Regions from separate parts of the Synechococcus sp. PH41509 genome, predicted to be linked through region 1. Evidence: predicted binding sites of a transcription regulator. Region 1 holds the regulator's gene; the other holds the start of a gene.
What was found. The regulator NtcA, encoded in region 1, controls nitrogen genes in cyanobacteria. The targets are predictions, from matches to a motif close to GTANCNNNNGNTAC.
Positions count from the first base shown of each region.

Region 2: the regulator NtcA is predicted to act here: its motif matches at 1,226-1,239, upstream of FZZ88_RS09795 (DUF4278 domain-containing protein).

Region 1 is NZ_VTLD01000005.1:33,049-36,456, reverse strand. Features, by position in the region: gene FZZ88_RS02410 (pre-16S rRNA-processing nuclease YqgF) at 1-25, opposite strand, end outside; gene FZZ88_RS02405 (DUF3084 domain-containing protein) at 22-1,173, opposite strand; gene ntcA (global nitrogen regulator NtcA) at 1,201-1,917, opposite strand; gene rph (ribonuclease PH) at 1,976-2,719, opposite strand; gene FZZ88_RS02390 (cob(I)yrinic acid a,c-diamide adenosyltransferase) at 2,864-3,408, shown strand, end outside.
Region 2 is NZ_VTLD01000026.1:18,006-21,413, forward strand. Features, by position in the region: gene FZZ88_RS09785 (DUF1651 domain-containing protein) at 64-312, shown strand; gene FZZ88_RS09790 (hypothetical protein) at 989-1,135, shown strand; gene FZZ88_RS09795 (DUF4278 domain-containing protein) at 1,318-1,485, shown strand; gene FZZ88_RS09800 (uridine kinase) at 2,507-3,151, opposite strand; gene FZZ88_RS09805 (hypothetical protein) at 3,267-3,408, shown strand, end outside.

The sequences.
Region 1 (3,408 bases):
GGTCGAGCACGGCCACTCGCTTCATGGGGATGCCTCAACCGTGACCACCACAGGATCGGCGCTGTCGCTGATCCCTGCGGCAATCACCTTCAAGACCATGCTTTGGTTGGGTCCCTCCAGCAATGTCTGGGCCAGTTGGGAGAGTGCGGATCCATCGAACTGCAGTCCTTCCGTAAGGGATCCTCGCCGTTGCACCTCGGCGTAGGCCGAGGCCAAGAGAAGGTTCAGTCTCGTTCGAATGCCCTCCGGTGTGCGTTCATCCGTTTGCAGTGTGGTGGTCGCCAGCACGTCACCGCTTTGCACCACCGGGCGGTTGGGACGCACTTCGGGGAAGGCGTACACCGCCGTTTCACCACGCAGCACATTGGTGGCGGAGCGCAGCGAGATCACCCAAGTGTCAGGCTTGCGGATGATGTTCTGCAGACGTTCCACGTCACTTCGAGGAACGCGGATCAACTGTCGTTCGGGTGCTTCCCCAGGCCTCACCTTGCCGTAGGCGTTGATATTGGCCTCTTGAAGCAGCCGGTCGACAACCTGTTTTGCTTGATCCGGAGCATCGAGACGAACCGTTGCTCTCGCCAAGGTCTGTCCGCTACTGATCACCACTGATCCACGCCTCAGGGCGACCAGGTTGAATTCGAGTTCCTTGAGTTCCTGCTCGCCAGCTCGGATGCGGCTCCGCACGCTGTTCAATTCGGCCTCCGTGCGCTGGATATCTGCATCGCGGGAGGCGATGTCCTGGCTCAGACGCTCACGTTCTGCCTCGAGTTGGGCGCGTTCGTTCTGCAGAGGAGCCAGTTCGCGGCGCAGGATGTCAGCCCGTTGCTGCGACTGCTTGAGCTCAGCGGCGATCCGGTTGGTTTCTTTTCGGGTCTCTTCCCTTTCTCGTTCGGCTGCATCGAGTTGCCGTCGACTGTCCTGGAGCCGGTCTTGCAGAGCATCCAGTTCAAACAGGCCCACTCGCAGTTGGCGGCTCACCAGCAGCAGCAGGCCGAGCGACAGTGCGCTGATCAGGCTGCCGGTCAGCACCGTGATCAGAACGGCGGTCCGTCGCGGCCGCATCTTGAACAGACTCAGGCGGGCCTTGCCGACACGACTTCCCAGCCGGTCACCAAGGGTCGACAGAACGCCTCCGAGCACCAGCAGAACCAGGATCAGTGCCCAGCCACTCATGGCTGCACCTGTGGGTTGAGGTGTTGACTAGCTGAATCGTTTGGCCAGAGCGATTGGATCCAGAACGGTGATTTTTTTGCGGTCAATCTGAACCAGACCGGATTGACGCAAGTCTCCCAGCAGACGTGTGATTGTCACGCGCGTTGAGCCAATCGCTTCGGCGATGGCCTGATGGGACAGGCGCAGGTCGATGGTGATTCCCAGTTCATCCGCTACGCCGAAATCCCTGCACAGCACAAGCAGAAAGCTCACCAGTCGGGATGACATGTCCCTGTGGGTCAGCGTTTCGATCATCGTTTCGGTTTGAAGAATCCGACTGGACAGGCCCTGCAGCAAGCGCAGGCCAACGCTGGTATCCGCCTCTATCGCCGCCTTCACGGATGTCGCTGGCGCCGTCACCATCTCGACTCTGGTGAAGGCTACGGCGTGGTAAAAACGATCAGATCGTTGACCGGTCAGCAACGACAGTACCCCGAAGAGGCTGTTTTCGCGGAGCAAGGCCACTGTGATCTCTTCTCCTGACTCGTAGACGCGGGAGAGACGGACAGCTCCGCGGCGGATCAGATAGACCCGTTCAGCAGGATCTCCAGGGAAAAAGATGGTCTTGTTGCGGTCCACCAATTCGCTGCTTGCGCCGTCCAGATCCCGGATGATTTCCAAGAGGGAGCGGTTGGCCGGTTCTGTGCTTGGGGTTGGGGCCACCATCTGCGGGGTGTATCGGCTGAAACCTCGGCTACTGGTCATGACAACCCCCTGGTGAGGCGAAGCTACGGAGCTAACGGTGGCCGCCGTGTAGCGGTTATTACGTAACTCTGGTGTGCTCGTTCATGGCTTGGCGTTGCGCCTGCATCAGCGAAGTCAATCCAGGCTCAGCCAGATCCAGTAATTCATTGAGCTGGCTGCGGCTGAAGGGCGCCCCCTCTGCAGTTCCCTGGATCTCCAAAAGGCGACCATCGCCAGCCTGCACAACATTCAGGTCCACCTCAGCTCTGCTGTCTTCGCTGTAGTCCAGATCCAGCAAGGCCTGGCCATTCACCAGGCCGACGGACACGGCCGCCAACTGGTCGACCAGTGGCGATTGCTCCAGAATCCCCTCATCCACGAGTGAAAGGCAGGCTTGCTCAAGGCCGAGCCAAGCTCCGGTGATGGATGCTGTCCGTGTTCCGGCGTCGGCCTGGATCACATCGCAGTCGATCAGCAAGGTGCGCTCTCCAAGACGCTTCATGTCGATCACAGCGCGAAGGCTTCGGCCGATCAACCGTTGAATCTCCTGCGTGCGGCCCGACAATTTCATGAGCTCCCGTGATTGCCGCTGCGGCGTGGATCCCGGCAGCAGCCGGTATTCGGCGCTGACCCACCCCAACCCTTCTCCCTTCCGCCAGCGGGGAACGTTGTCCTCCAGGCAGACGCTGCACAGAACAGCGGTTCGGCCGGTGTGAACCACAAGGGAGCTCAAAGCAAAACCCATGGGATTCCAGGTCACCGAGAACGGTCGTAACTGCTCAGGGCGACGGCCATCGGTGCGGCTTCCAGCGGGTTGGCTCATCGGTGGTGTGCAGTTCTTCAAGCCTCGCAGGCGGTTGGTTCTCGCCCGTCCAAACACCATGGGTGGTGTCAATGCACTTGTGGAATGTCATCTCGCCGCTACATTCAAGGTCTTGCCGGGATCACCCGGACGGATGTTGCCGTGATGACCACAAGCCTTGCCGACCCCCAAGCGTTCCAGAGCTCTCTGGATCGGGATCAGCAGGCTTTGCAGCGGGCCGGATTCAGGTCCCTGCCACCTGTTGCAGATCCTCCACCGCTGTATCTGGTGGCTCCCGAAGGGCAGCTGCAGGTGCACACGGCGCCCTATCGCGGCAGTTTCGCCAGTGTTCTGAGTCAAGCGATGCGTGCCGCTGGTCTGGGCAGTCGTGTTCTGATCAGTCAGTTCCTCAAAGGGGGCGTGCAGCAGGGGCCCGCAGGTCGCGTCCAACTTTGTGGAGGACTGGTCTGGCTGCGGCCTGAGGTGCCTCTCTGCCTCTCCTCGCCGAATCACCCCGGCGGTGCCGAGGCGGTTGCTGCCGTTTGGTCCATCTGTCGTCAGCATTTGATTCAGGGAGATCTCGACCAGTTGGTCCTGGATGAAATCGGCCTTGCTGTGGCCTTCGGTTATCTCGATGAAGCGGACGTGATTGAAGCTCTCGAGCAGCGGCCGGCCTCGATGGATGTGATCATCACAGGACCTGCGATCCC
Region 2 (3,408 bases), on a different contig from region 1:
ACAGAGGTGCACTTGACAATTGCCTCTCGCAGCGTTTAGTACGTCAGTACTAGCAGTTTGGCAATGGGAGAAGGTTGGTTGATCGACAGCGACGGTCACTGGATCTGGCGCTTCCACCGTGATCAGAAGGCATGGATCAACGAGCCGAAGGTTTTCATCGACAGAGGCCGACGGATGTCGGAGGGCCCACCGCTGCTGAAGGAGCGCCGCCACCTTCGGAAGGCAGAGGCAGAACAGCTCTGGGCGTCGTTGCAGACCCAAGGGTGGAAACGGCTCGGATCGCCGGCCTGGGGCGACGCTGTTGAGCTCTGATTCGATCCCATCAAATCAGAGCGAAAACCACAACCCAGACGCACCAAAGGGAGGTGCCAGGCCCTCCACTCAAAGACAGGAACAGCTTCGAAGCGGATATCAACCTGGGGCCAACCTTGAGGGTGTCCATTGGCGATCCCACTGCATGCTTCCAGTTGGCATGGTTGTTGTGTGAGGAAAAACGCCTCACGGGGTGGAAACAAGGTCACACTCCCGAGAAGCGTTTCGAAACCCCTGCCTTTGGCGGGGGTTTCTTTTTGGCAACGCTGCGCAGTTGAATCAATCGTTCCGCCACATCTGATCCCTGACAAAATTTGTGCATGGATCCGACCTCACCGGAAAAGGAAATCAAGCGCATCGAGAGGGAACTTGATGCGACCAACCCGCCAGGAGGACATCCCCCTGCGAAACCGGGCAAAAGAAATGGTGGTCCACCTGGGAAGCGAGGCAACAAATCACTGGATGCAGTTCTAGTCACAGCTCTGTTGCTGTTCGTCGTCTCAGCAGCATTGGTGCTTGCAGGCCGACTCAGCCCGAAAGAAAGAATGCAACTAACGGCTGGTTCCGTTGGGGCAGCTGTTGGTCTGTTGACTGGATATGGCATCGGGCGACTCAGGCCTTAAAGCGATAAGCCAACAAGGTGGATAGGGTTCGCGGGCTCAAAGCCAGACCCCAGATGAAGCGCTCCCCGAACCTTGCTTTTATCGGTGGCACCATCGTTATCGCCGTGATGGTCATGGCGGCTTTTGCCAACGTCGCCAATGCTGACGGCTGCTCAAGAGACAAGTCTGCAGAGCCCACGCGAGGGCAGATTCACAAATAAGGTCTCCCGAAACTGGAACCCCTGCCCTTGGCGGGGGTTTCTTTTTGCCAGCAGGTATTGACAGCCGCCAAGGAGACACCAATAATTTCTGTAGCAACAGCTACAAACGTTCACCCCGCTCCTGTGGGGCGCAGACACTCCAAGCCACGGAACGGGGACTTGGATTTCTTCGAGGAACATCCATGACTGCACTTCTCTATCGAGGTCACACCTACGCAGGAGCGGCATCAGCTCCGAAGGCCTGCGTGGAACTCACCTACCGCCGCGAGCACTACAACACTTGCCGGCAGGAACTCGTGCACGACAACCACCCCACTCTCACCTACCGAGGCGTTTCTTACACCAAGTAATTCGAAACCTCTTGAGTCCTTGCCCCTGCCTTTGGCAGGGGTTTCTTTTTGCAATTTTGGATGACCGAAGGTGATGCACAACCGAAGCGATTCGACCACAAAAATGGATTGATAGGCCGATCCGCGACGTCCTAGACACGACCATATTTTTCAAGAGAGAACGGACTTGACCCAAGACGAAACTGAGGTCAAATCACAGAACTCGTCGGACATCGCTCTGGCCGACTTTCAGGCCCGCTTCGCGACCTGACTCAGCGATGATGGGGCGAAAGTTCCGAATCTGTAGTGCCGTGGCGAGCACTATTCAGACATCAACAAATTCCCTGCGACTTCTATAGTTTCTGGTAAGGGAAGTGAAGTCACACCCTCGCGGAGCTGCAGAGACCGGAGGCACCACCGACTTCACCCAAACGCCACTGTGTGGAATCAAAGAAACGATCCCGAAGCCACTCCGCATATTCACGGTGTTTGAACATTGCATGGCTTTTATGTGCTGAACGAGGTTCTCAGCATGTATTGCATCGAACGACAAGACAATGACTGTCAATGGAGGCGTGAAATTTGCTTTAAGACTGAGTTCAAGGCTTTTGTCAACGCTCGCACCAAGTCAATGGCGACATTGGGGACATATCGCGTGGTCCATGCGAGTTGGGCCAATCAGGTGGTCGCCGAAGTAAATGGAATGGATTTGGTCAAAAAGAAAGAGAAACAAGAGTGACCACTCTGCAAATCTCCCCCCTGCAAGCCGAAACACCTTGATGCTTCACGGCAATGGGGTGTGCTCTGAATCGAGTGGATCCTTCGCTTCCGGTCAGAGATGCAAGGTGCCGGCCCATCAGGATTAGTGAAATTGCACTTCAGGCCCGAACCATCCTCCCTGAACACCGGGGCTGCGCAGAGCATGAAATGAACAGGGAGGGGGCCGCCGCCCTTCACTTGCATCAGGCAACTTCAAAAAAGAAGTCGATTGAAACTGACCCTGAACATCAGGTGCTCTCTCAGGTTGATGGGTGAACCACGATTAATCAATTCTCTCCAGAACATTCTCCAAACCCTTGTTCATACCTTGAATAATGACGTCGGCACGGCGTTTCAAGGGATAGATGAAGCGCCGCTCACCCGGGAGCATCTCCCGCAACATCTGGCGAATCACATAGAGCGCTGGCCGATGGCGGTCGCGCACATCACGCCAAAGCCGCCTGATCAGCCTCTGCACAACGGGGGCCTCGATGTACACAACAAGCGAGATCGGCACAGCCTCCAAAAGCAGTTGCGGTCCGTAGGAGCCTTCAACAAGAATCAGGTCGTAGGGCTGGTTCAACGGCCTGGAGCCAACCTTTCGGGCGCGCATGTCATAACTGCGCAGGGAATCAAGCTGTCGATAGCGAACAGCGCTCACCTGCAGTCGAAGCTGATCAGCATCAATCGCATCAACAGTGTCGAACCCATAGCGAGAGACGGGGGACCACCCACTGCGGTAGTAGTCATCGCAGGCGATCAGAAGTGGATGACGCCCTCTAGCTCGCAGCTGTTCCGCAAGATGTGCAGCAAAGGTTGTCTTACCAGCCGCGGATGGACCGCAAATGCAAAACAGGGGAACTGCTCCGGACAAACGAAGTCCAAATCCACCACCATCCTGGCAACGAATCCCACGAAGCAACGTCAAAACGGTAGCCGTTGTTACAGAACAGACCTATAGTGAATTCACGTTGAGCCTCTTCGGCAGGCCGCAGTCAGATTCACGCCAGGCAACGGGGGCGTGGACACCGGGCAAGAGAGAGATGAACACACTTCAACTGATCAAGGCACGGACTGTGCGCAATCAGGCCATCGAGACGGCCAGAACACAGATGGCGAAAGCCTTTCGCCATCAGGGCCATATCGACCGGGTGCACACGCCAGTGGGAGTCAAAGCCAAGGTCC